2 regions of the Vescimonas sp. genome follow, and region 2 is predicted to be linked to the other one. Evidence: riboswitches for the same ligand, from Rfam matches in the RefSeq annotation. Region 2 holds a riboswitch; the other holds the start of a gene.
The links. Region 2 has a riboswitch for glycine ahead of gcvT (glycine cleavage system aminomethyltransferase GcvT). Riboswitches for the same ligand answer to the same signal wherever they lie in the genome.
Positions count from the first base shown of each region.

Region 1: another riboswitch for glycine. It lies ahead of ACZM22_RS04930 (alanine/glycine:cation symporter family protein); the one in region 2 lies ahead of gcvT (glycine cleavage system aminomethyltransferase GcvT).

Region 1 covers NZ_DBLZXX010000004.1:2,712-8,704, reverse strand. The annotation lists gene ACZM22_RS04935 (endonuclease/exonuclease/phosphatase family protein) at 1-530, shown strand, start outside; glycine riboswitch at 712-806, shown strand; gene ACZM22_RS04930 (alanine/glycine:cation symporter family protein) at 886-2,304, shown strand; tRNA gene ACZM22_RS04925 (tRNA-Ala) at 2,835-2,910, shown strand; gene ACZM22_RS04920 (hypothetical protein) at 3,073-3,765, shown strand; gene ACZM22_RS04915 (hypothetical protein) at 3,838-4,530, shown strand; gene ACZM22_RS04910 (antirestriction protein ArdA) at 4,527-5,711, shown strand; gene ACZM22_RS04905 (DUF6329 domain-containing protein) at 5,708-5,993, shown strand, end outside.
Region 2 covers NZ_DBLZXX010000001.1:329,185-335,177, forward strand. The annotation lists gene ACZM22_RS01515 (class II glutamine amidotransferase) at 1-128, shown strand, start outside; gene ACZM22_RS01520 (glutamate synthase-related protein) at 128-1,633, shown strand; gene ACZM22_RS01525 (GltB/FmdC/FwdC-like GXGXG domain-containing protein) at 1,668-2,390, shown strand; gene ACZM22_RS01530 (glutamine synthetase family protein) at 2,408-3,619, shown strand; gene ACZM22_RS01535 (ANTAR domain-containing response regulator) at 3,656-4,240, shown strand; glycine riboswitch at 4,549-4,629, shown strand; glycine riboswitch at 4,633-4,717, shown strand; gene gcvT (glycine cleavage system aminomethyltransferase GcvT) at 4,793-5,993, shown strand, end outside.

The DNA.
Region 1 (5,993 bases), on a different contig from region 2:
CGGTGGAGGGCGGCTTCATGAAGCTGCTGGACCTGGACCGGTGCTATTCCGTCAGCCGCATCCCCGTGGAAGGCGGTAAAGAGCTTGTCCTTTACAACCTGCATCTCTCCGCATATACCAGCGATGGCACCATCGCCACGGAGCAGCTGAAGCTGCTGCTGGCGGACATGCAGTCGGAGTACGATGCAGGCAACTGGTGCGTGGCCGGCGGCGACTTCAATAAGGATCTGCTGGGCGACTCCGCCGCCTGGTTCGGCGAGGCGGATCAGGAGTACTCCTGGGCACAGCCCATCCCTGCCGGCACCTTCGAGGGACTGGACATCTCTCTGGTAACGCCGCTGGACAAGGATGACCCCGTCCCCAGCTGCCGCAACGCCGACGGCCCCTACCACCAGGGGCAGTACGTCCTGACGGTGGACGGCTTCCTGGTGACGGCCAACGTCACCGCCGAGAGTGCCGTGGTCATCGACACCGGCTTCGCCTGGTCCGACCACAACCCCGTCGCCATGACCTTCACGCTGCGGCCCTGACGGCCGCACCGTGCGATACCCACACGGGCCCGCCCTGCTGCGGGTCCGTGTTTTTTCGGCGAATTTGTATTTTTTCGCAAAAATCTGAAAAAGGGGGTTGCCAAGCTGTCCGTTCTGTGGTAACATACGTCCATCAATTTGATACACCCGATGAGTCGTCCGGAATGTTCAGACCGGACGCGGAGGGTACTCTGGAGAATCCCATTCAATTGGGTGCCGAAGGTGCAAGGCGTTTACCGCGCCGAATCTCTCAGGCAAAAGGACGGAGCTGACAAGTAGTTTTGCTTGCCCCCTGACTTCTCCAGAGTCGCTGCCCTGCAGCGGCTCTTAATTTTTTGGTAAGGAGAATGAACCCATGATCGAATCCACCCTGTTCCCTATCGTTTCCAAGATCAACGAGTACCTCAGCAATTACATCCTCATCTTCCTGCTGGTGGGCGTCGGCCTGTGGTACTCCATCCGCACCCGCTTCGTGCAGGTACGCTGCTTCGGCGAGGGCATGAAGAAGTTCTTCGGTGAGATGAACCTCCGCGGCGGCGCACAGAAAAGCGGTATGACCTCCTTCCAGGCGCTGGCCACCGCCATCGCCGCCCAGGTGGGCACCGGCAACATCGTGGGTGCCTCCGGCGCCATCCTCACCGGCGGCCCCGGCGCCATCTTCTGGATGTGGATCATCGCCTTCTTCGGCATGGCCACCATCTACGGCGAGGCCACGCTGGCCCAGAAAACCCGCATCGTGGAGCCGGACGGCAACATCAAGGGCGGCCCCGTGTATTACATCACCACTGCGTTCAAGGGCGGCTTCGGTAAGTTCCTGGCGGGCTTCTTCGCCGTGTCCATCATTCTGGCTCTTGGCTTCATGGGCTGCATGGTCCAGTCCAACTCCATTGGCTCCACCATGGAGACCGCCTTTGGCGTTCCCTCCTGGATCATGGGCATTGTGCTGGTCATCATCTGCGCCGTCATCTTCCTGGGCGGTGTGCAGCGTCTGGCCGCAGTGACGGAGAAGATCGTCCCCATCATGGCCGGCATCTTCCTGCTGGGCGGTCTGGTGATCCTGGCGGCCCGCATCCAGTACGTCCCCTCCACCTTCGGTATGATCTTCAGGTACGCCTTCCAGCCTCAGGCCATCATCGGCGGCGGCTTCGGCTACGCTCTCAAGACTGCCATCAGTCAGGGTGCCAAGCGCGGCCTGTTCTCCAATGAGGCCGGTATGGGCTCCACGCCCCACGCCCACGCTCAGGCCAACGTAGCTCACGCCCACGATCAGGGTGTCGTGGCCATGATCGGCGTATTCATCGACACCTTCGTGGTGCTGACCCTCAACGCACTGGTCATCATCTGCACCCTGTACACCAAGGATGGCCCTCTGGCCGGCGGCTACACCGGCGACATCACCGCCACCCTGGGCAAGACCAACCTGGCCCAGACCGCCTTTGGCTCCGTATTTGGTGCCAGCCTGGGCGCCAAGTTTGTGGCCATCTGCCTGCTGTTCTTCGCCTTCTCCACCATCCTCAGCTGGAACCTGTTCGGCAAGATCAACGCCAACTATCTGTTCGGCCGCAAGAACAGCAAGCTGTGCAGCGTCATCTATACCATCATCGCGCTGGTGTTCATCTTCCTGGGCACCGTCTCCAGCAGCGACTTCGTCTGGGAGCTTACCGACATGTTCAATAACCTGATCGTCCTGCCCAACGTCATTGCGCTGTTTGCCCTGACGGGCATGGTCATCGCCAGCCTGAACGAGGTGCAGAAGGACAAGCTGAAGGTGTAAGCCCCAGCTTTCAGGTACGTACCGGCCTTCACCGACACAAAGGGGGACCGTTTCCACGGTCCCCCTTTCCCTTTCCGGCGGCTGTCGGGCAGAGCTCGGAGGACGTTTGGACGGCGTCGGAAAATTTCTCGGGTAATTTTGAATTTAGGGGTTGACATTTTTCGCTTTTATGCTATACTAAGCAAGTCGACAGCGATGCGGCAACAAAATATGGGGGTATAGCTCAGCTGGGAGCCCGGTTGAAGCGGTAAACAACCCCCGCACTTAAAACTCAATATTTACACTCTCTTCCATATGGGGGTATAGCTCAGCTGGGAGCGCAAGCAACCGGGTGTGCTCCCCCGCAACGGAGAGTAAAGTCAAAAAATTGAATAGCTCAGAAATCCAGCAAAATCAAGGGTTTCTGGCAACATGGGGGTATAGCTCAGCTGGGAGAGCAAGTCACCAGTAAAGCAACCCGCAATCGCAACGCGGCATCTAAAAAGTTAATATCCCGGAAGTCCAGTAAAATCAAGGGCTTCCGGTTCCATGGGGGTATAGCTCAGCTGGGAGAGCGCTTGAATGGCATTCAAGAGGTCAGCGGTTCGATCCCGCTTATCTCCACCAACAACAGACCGTAAGGCCAACGCCTTACGGTCTTGTTCTATCTACGGTTCAGATACACCTCCCCGCTTCCCGCAACAATTAAATCAAGTACACAATTGGCGTCCATTTTCAATACGAAGATGGGCGCTTTTTTATTTTATCAACGACGGAGGGAAAATAGCTATGAACGACCACAGTAAAGATTCGCAGACTCGCTACCTCAGAGAAGCAGCAATTGTCCTTGCTAAGGAGGGTTTCCAGTCGGACGAAATTCACGCTGACAGGCTGTGTATCCAGCTTGACGGTTCGCCGTTGTGTGAGGTAACTGAGACCGGCGGCGTTGCCTACCGCAATGAGGATATTGACGAGCCAGAACGGATCGCCGCCAAGGACAAGGTATATGAGATCGTCAAGACCACAGCGGAATATATGCGGCAGCTCGAGACGGCGCCCTCTTTGAAAGCCGACGGCCTGGAGGATGGCTACAAGGTGCTGGCCGATTTCAACGGCACTGTGCTGGCCGGAGTCCAGAGCAAACACGGAGTCCACTTTGTCACATGGGATTGGGCCTATGGGCACACAGGCGTATGTCATGGTCACTATTTCATGGAGAACTATGCAGGAGCCAAACAGGACTTTGCCATCCGCTCCGGACTGATTCAAAAGGAACAGCTTTTCACCCCAGAGCAGATGACCGAGATTTATCGCTGCTGTGCAGACTCTGTAGACGGAGATTTCTTTGAACTCACGGGAGAGCAGGAAAAAATGATCCGCAGTGTTCAGCAGCAGATTGAGGAGTGTGTGCCGGATTTGGATGAGCGGATTCGGCAGCAGGAAGAAACCTTGGAACAAGCTGCGCAGGAACAGACAATGTAATATAAAACGGTAATGGCCGGAGTCTTAGCAATAAGATTCCGGCCATTTTTTGTTTCAGAGAGGAGTTCACTTATGACGCGCTATTTTATGCGAGACACGCCGCTGCAGGCGATGGAGCAGCTGATGATGTCTCAGCCCGGTCAAAAGCCCAGAGGCGGTGGAATATACCGCAGCCCATTCCATTACACGCCCAAAGATGTGGCGTGCGAATACTGCCAGAACTATGTCCGCAAGCATCCGTGCCGCTTGTGTGAATGCACCTGCCTGGAGGAACGGATCGAAGCAGGCGTACTGGAACTGAATGAGTTCGTGCGGGACTGCTTCGCACCCTCTATGGGGCCGCAGCTCCGAAAACGGATGCATCAGCAATTCAGAGAAAGAAAACCTCAATTCTTCCTGTCAGACGCCCACCGACGAAGATGGACACACTGGCGAGAGCGCTGCTGGCGCTTGTCCGACCGGAACAAAGCCGCCCTCTTCCTGCTCACGGCATACGAGAGCCTTTGGCGCAGGATGGTTTGGAAGTGCGGGAACGACGGCTTTGACTTTCAAAGCGTCCGTCTCGGAGGAATCGAGCCGGAGCTCTACAGCGTCTACCAGGCGGCGAAGGCCATTGCGGTCGGCTGCTGCAATATCACTCTTGCAGATCTTGCGTCTCCGGAATTGGTCACAGATGAGGCGTTCCACCTGATCACCGGCGCACTGCTGATGGCCAAGTACGGAGACGTGGTTTTGAATTTGGAAAAAGGAGTGAATGAAACATGATGATACAAGCGGTGCTCGGCAATCCGCATCACCCGGAATACGGCGTGGCAACTATCCCGTTCCCCATCCCCCGCGACCAGTACGCACACTGCATGAAGCTGCTGGAGGCATTGGAAATTGGCGATGCGGTCAAAGCCGACTGCCAGGTGCAGGAGATCAACAGCTTTTACTCTGTGCTTAAGCGCACGGAGATGCTCACGGTCAATGTAGAGGAACTGAATTACCTCGCCAAACGGCTGGATAGCTTTGATACCGGCGAAGCCGCACAGTTTCAGGCGATGGCTCACAAGCTGGAGCTTTTTGAACTGAAGGATCTGATCAACCTGACCTTCTGCTGCCAACAGGCCACGGTCATTGCGGATTTTTCAGACCTTGCTGCCATTGGCCGGGACCACTACATGAATCTGCACGGTGGCTGCGCCAAAACGGAGGAACTGGATGCGCTGGACGGTGAGGCAACAGCAAGGCAGCTCATCGAGAGCGGCAGCGGTATGATCACACCCTACGGCGTGGTCTATGATAACGGCATGAAGCTGGAGCAGGTCTACGATGGACAGTTCTTCCCCTGCTACTACTATGAGCCAAATGCCATCACGGTTGCGGTGACCGCTAAGTCCGAGCCAGAGGACACGGAGCATATCACATGGCTGTACCTTCCCATGGCGCAGGAGGAGATCGACCGCACCCTCCAGCGTGCAGGCATCACAGCTCCTTTGGATATCCAGCTTCGGTTGGAGGATACTCAGCTGCCGAATGAAGTGGATGTGCTGCTGGATATGGAACAGGAAAGCCTTGCGGGCCTCAATGTGCTGGCACAGGCAACGGATGAGTTATCCTCGGATGACATGAAAAAGCTGGGCGCTGTGGTAACGCTGGCAAAGCCGCAGAATGCGGAACAGATTAAAAACCTCGTAGAGAATCTCGACCTGTTTGATTTCGCGCCTGGTGCGCATACGCCGGAGGAATACGGCAAGTACATGATCCAGCAGTCCGGTCATTTTGACTACGATGAGAATCTGGATGAGTTCTATGATTACGAGAAGTATGGCCTCCAGCGCATGGGCGAGGAGGACGGAATGTTCACTGACCGGGGCTATATCGCCTACAAGGGCTACACCAGTCTGGCGGAAATCATGGATGGCAGTCAGAGCAGCCATATGGAGATGGGAGGTATGGCATGATCATTCAGGCAGAACTGAAGCGAAAGCAGTCTGAGTACGAAGGCGAAGCCTGTGTTGTGGACAAGGTCATCGAGCTGCCTGTCCAGCGGTTTCAGCAGTTCAGCCGTGCCCTGCTGGTGGATTATGATTTCATCGCAGAGAACAAAAACGCCATTCAGCACGATGATGATGCCAGGCACTGCCTGCTCATCCTCGATGCGGATGGAACAGACGGTGTCCTTGTTGACCCACAGGGCTATAACTACGCCCGGTACAGCGCTTTCGTACCGAATGCCCGCAGTC
Region 2 (5,993 bases):
AGGACGACAAGGTGCTGATCGCCAGTGAGGAGGCGGCGATCCGGGCTATGGAGCCGGACGCGGAAAACCTGTTTGCCCCTGCCGGCGGCGAGCCGGTGATCGTTCGGGTGAAGGAGGGACGATACTGATGGGGATCGACTATATCTACCCGCAATTTGAGGTCATCCGCCGCGAGGAGCGGTGTACCAACTGCCGTATCTGCGAGAGGCAGTGCGCCAACGGGGTCCACCGGTTCGATGCGGAGAGGCAGATCATGGTCAGCGACGAGAGCAAATGCGTCAATTGCCAGCGGTGCGTCTGCTTCTGTCCCACTCATGCACTGAAGATACAAAAGAGCAGCTGCGCCCTCCGGGAAAACGACAACTGGGACGAGGATACCGTCAAGGAGCTTTACCGGCAGGCGGGGAGCGGCGGCGTGCTGCTGTCCTCCATGGGGAATCCCCGACATTTTCCGGTCTACTGGGACAAAATACTGATCAACGCCTCGCAGGTGACGAACCCACCCATTGACCCCCTGCGGGAGCCTATGGAGACGCGGGTGTTTCTGGGCAGGAAGCCGGAGCGTATGCAGAGAGAGGCGGACGGACGGCTGAACTGCGACCTGCCGCCGCAGCTCTCACTGTCCATGCCGGTTTTGTTCTCCGCCATGAGCTACGGCTCTATCAGCTACAACGCCCATGCCTGCCTTGCCAGAGCGGCGCAGGAGCTTGGCATCTGCTGCAATACCGGCGAGGGCGGGCTCCACGAGGATTTTTACGCCTACGGCGAGAACACCATCGTGCAGGTCGCCTCCGGACGGTTCGGCGTACATAAGCGGTATCTGAATGCCGGCGCCGCCATCGAGATCAAAATGGGTCAGGGCGCAAAGCCCGGTATCGGCGGACATCTGCCGGGAGCCAAGATCGTCGGCGACATTTCCCGCACCAGAATGGTGCCGGAGGGGACGGACGCCATCTCACCCGCGCCCCACCATGATATTTACTCCATTGAGGACCTGCGGCAGCTGGTCTATTCCCTGAAGGAGACGACGGCTTACCAAAAGCCTGTCATCGTCAAGGTGGCAGCCGTCCACAACATTGCGGCCATCGCCAGCGGTATTGCCCGCAGCGGCGCGGATATCATCGCCATCGACGGCTTCCGGGGCGGCACCGGCGCGGCTCCCACCCGCATCCGGGATAATGTGGGAATACCCATTGAACTGGCGCTGGCCGCGGTGGATCAGCGGCTGCGGGAGGAGGGGATACGCAATCATGTGTCCCTGATCGCCGGCGGCAGCATTCGCTCCTCCGCCGATGTGGTCAAGGCCATCGCACTGGGGGCGGACGCCTGCTACATCGGCACCGCCGCCCTGCTGGCTTTGGGCTGCCACCTGTGCAGGAGCTGCCAGACGGGGCTGTGCAGCTGGGGGATCACTACCCAGAGACCGGAGCTGGTCAAGCGTCTCGACATTGACGAGGGAAGCCGCCGGCTCGTCAACCTGATGACCGCATGGCGGCACGAGATCAAGGAGATGATGGGCGGCATGGGCATCAACTCCGTGGAGGCGCTGCGGGGAAACCGCCTGATGCTGCGGGGCGTCGGCTTGACCGACAGAGAGCTGAAAATTCTCGGAATTTCTCATGCCGGAGAATAATTTAGAATAGAAAATCGACGGGAGGCGTGGTATCATGATTCATATCGATGCGTCACAGCTGGATCATCGCCGGCTGAATGAGCAGATCCGGCACAGCCCCGGCACGCTGCGTATCACCGGATGCCTTGGGCAGAGATTCATCGGCGCAGGGGCGGAGCAAGGACGGCTGGAGATCACGGGGACGCCGGGAAATGCGCTGGGCGCCTATCTGGACGGCGCCTGCATCGAGGTGCGCGGCAACGCCCAGGACGCCGTCGGCGATACGATGAACGACGGGCGGATCATCGTCCACGGCAGCATCGGCGACGCCGCCGGATACGCCATGCGGGGCGGTGAGATCTACGTGCAGGGGGATGCCGGCTACCGCGCGGGCATCCACATGAAGGCTTACGGCGATAAAGTGCCGGCGCTGGTCATCGGCGGTAAGGCGGGAAGCTTTTTAGGAGAATATCAGGCGGGCGGGATCATCCTTGTTCTGGGACTGTCCCAAACGCGCCGCCCCATTGTGAGCAATTTCCCCTGCACCGGCATGTACGGCGGAAAGCTCTATCTGCGCTCAGACGGCAGGGGCTTGCGCCTGCCCGAGCAGGTCGATGCGCGCCCTGCCGGAGAGGACGACCTCGCCGAGATCGGGAAATATGTGGAGAACTACTGCGCGTTTTTCGGAGGGGATCGGGACGCCGTCATGGCGGCGCCCTTTACGGTGATCACACCGGACACGAAAAATCCCTATCGTCAGATGTATGTTTTGAATTGAGGAAAGCAGGTGAGAACATGAAGTACACGCCGGAAGAAGTAATGCAGTTCGTGCAGGAGGAGGACGTCAAGTTTATCCGTCTGGCCTTCTGCAACGTCTATGGAAAGCAGCACAACGTGGCGATCATGCCCGCCGAGCTCAAGCGGGCCTTCACCTACGGGATCGCCTTCGACGCCTCGGCGGTGGAGGGCTTCGGCGGCGAGATCCGCTCCGATCTGCTGCTCCACCCGGACCCCTCCACGCTGATCCAGCTTCCGTGGCGGCCGGAGCAGGGCAAGGTGGTGCGGATGTTCTGCGACATCTCCTATCCGGACGGCAGGCCCTTTGAACGGGATACGCGGAGCATCCTGAAGCGGGCGGCGGCGACCGCCGAGGCCAAGGGCTTCCGCTTTGCATTTGGCGCGGAGATGGAGTTCTATCTGTTCCGTCTGGACGAATACGGCGAGCCCACCAGGATCCCCTATGACCGGGCGGGCTACATGGACATCGCGCCGGATGACAGGGGGGAAACGATCCGCCGGGAGATCTGCCTGATGCTGGAGCGGATGGGCATTTGCCCGGAGAGCTCCCACCACGAGAGCGGCCCGGGACAAAACGAGATCGACTTCCGGTATTCGGACCCCCTCGCGGCTGCCGACAACGCCGTCACCTTCCACGCGATGGTTCGCACCGTGGCGGCGCAGAACGGGCTCTGCGCCAGCTTTTCCCCCAAGCCGCTGGCGGACTGTGACGGGAACGGGATGCACATCAACGTCTCGGTCAAATGCGACGGGAACGCCCAGCCGCTGCCCAGCGTCATTGCGGGGATCCTGGAGAACATCCGGGAGATGACGCTGTTTCTGAACCCCTGCGAGGAGTCCTACTGCCGCCTTGGCAGCGACAAAGCCCCACTCTACGTGACATGGTCGGCGGAAAACCGCTCCCAGCTGATCCGCATCCCGGCGGCGGTGGGCGAATACCGCCGCGCCGAGCTGCGCTCTGCCGACCCGATGACAAACCCGTATATTGCCTACACGCTCCTGATTTATGCCGGGATGTATGGGCTTGAGCACGACCTGCAGCTCTGCCCCGCCTCTGATTTCAACGTTTACACCGCGCCGGCCGAGGTGCTGGACGGGCTGGAAAAGCTGCCCGCCTCTCTGCCGGAGGCTGCCGCGCTGGCAGAGGCAAGCGCATTTATCCGCCGGCATCTCCCGGAGGCCGTGATCTCTGCCTATTGCCGTCCATAAGCGATCTGCCGGAAGCAGATGAAAGGAGGGGAGAACATGGTCTTTCAGGAACGGACGTACAGTGTGCTGCTCGTCACAGCCTCGGACAGCTTTACCGCAAAGATCATGCCGCTGCTCCCCGTGACGGATTACTGGCCGGTGACGACGGTACACAGCGTGGGAGAAGCGCGCCGCAAGATCGCGGAGACGTCATTTGATATTGTGCTGATCAACGCGCCGCTGCCGGATGACTTCGGGCTGCATCTGGCGGTGGACATTTGCACCGGAAGCGGTGCGGGAGTCCTCCTGCTGGTGCGGAACGATCAGTTCGACGACATCTACGCCAGAGTTGTCAGCTATGGCGTGCTCACACTGGCCAAGCCTACCGGTATGCAGATGGTGGCGCAGAACCTGCGGGTCCTTTGCGCCACCCGCGAGCGGATGCGCCAGATGGAGGCAAAGCAGGCCACGGTAGAGGAAAGGATCGAGGAGATCCGGCTGGTCAACCGCGCCAAATGGCTGCTGATCGAGTGCCTTGGCATGACAGAGCCGGAGGCGCACCGCTATATCGAAAAGCAGTCCATGGATCAGCGCATATCCAAGCGGGAGGTGGCGGAATCCGTGATCAGGACGTATAAATAGCACGAAGCTCCCGCGCGGCGATAAAAATGCCGCTTCAGCCTCTGCGGCAGACAGCAGCCTGAAGAAAGCAGGGAGCCGGTCATCTGACCGGCTCCCTGCTCTTTATCACGCCCTCAGCCAACGCCGGAGGTCCTCCGGCGTGATGGCTCCCCCGTCACATGCCTTTTTCCGCTCTTGGCCTGGCTGCTCCAAGCATGGAAATCTTCGCTGACACGCCGCGGGAATTCAGTCTTGACAAATTTGTTTTTCGAATGATACAATTACGGCAGGGGAAACAGTTTCCTCTGCCGAAATTTCATATCGATCGGACGATGGGATCGGGAGAGATCGCTTAGGCGGCGCCGAAGGGGAACGCAGAAGCTCTCAGGCAAAAGGACCGATTCCGGACGATACTCCGAAAAGGCCGGACGGAAACGCCCGACCACCGAAGGTGCAACCTCCCATAGCGGAGGGAATCTCTCAGGTAACTCAACGGGGGCACAAAGCCGTAAAGAGCGGCTTTGTGTCCTTTTTTGCTGCCAAAAAGAAACGATCTTTAAGGAGGAAAATCGCATGAGCGAACTGAAGCGTACCCAGCTATACGACGTCCATGTGGCCGCCGGCGCGGAAATGGTGGACTTCGGCGGATGGGAAATGCCCATCCAGTACCCCAGCGGCATTATTGCCGAGCACCTCTACACCCGGCAGGTATGCAGCCTGTTTGATGTGTCCCACATGGGCCGTCTGCTGATCGAAGGGCCGGATCGCAGGAAATTCCTGCAGCACGTGCTGACCAGCAACGTGGCGGCGCTGGACGTGAATCTGGCGCAGTACTGCATCATCCCCAATGAGAACGGCGGGGCTGTGGACGATGCGTACCTGTACATGTTCGAGGAGGACAACTATCTGCTGGTGGTGAACGCCGCCAATACAGAAAAAGACTTGGTGCATCTGCGAAAGGCTTTGGAGGGCTTTGACTGCACCATCACCGACATATCGAAGGGCTGGGCGGCCATCGCCGTGCAGGGGCCTAAGAGCAAGGAAATGCTGACGGCGCTCAACGGCGGCGCACAGCTGACAGAGCCTATGAAGAACGCGCTGGGCTCAGTATCGCTGGAGGGCCATTACGCCCACGTCGCCAAGACCGGCTACACCGGCGAACCTCTGGGCTACGAGGTCTATGTCCACAGCGAGGACGCGGAGTGGCTGTGGAACCGTCTGGTGGAGCTGGGCGCACGTCCCGCCGGTCTGGGCGCCCGGGACACGCTGCGCATGGAGGCTTCTCTGCCTCTGTACGGTCATGAGATGGGCACTGCTCCCGACGGCAGCGAGATCCCCGTCTTTGCCGTGCCGTTGGCCAAGTTCGCCGTCAGCTTCTCCGAGCAGAAGGGCGATTACATCGGACGTGCCGCGTTGGAAAAGCAGCACAGCTGCTTTGTAAAGTACATGGATCGTGACTTCTCCGATATGTCCGGCCTGCCCAGGAAGATCGCTCCCATCGCGCTGCTGGATCGCGGCGTTATGCGGGCGGGCATGGAGATCTATCAGGGCGGCAAGCTGGTGGGATGGGTCACCAGCGGCACCATGGTGCCCTACTTCAAGACCGAGGGTGAGGGCCTGTCCACCGTCATTCTGGAGGCCAGCGGCAAGCGCGCCATCGGCCTGTGCTATATCGACAACGACATTCTGGAGGACGACACCGTGGAGGTGGATGTCCGGGGCAAGCGGCTGAAGGCCGTCATCCCTGCCCGCCACATGAGCGTGGGCGCACCTC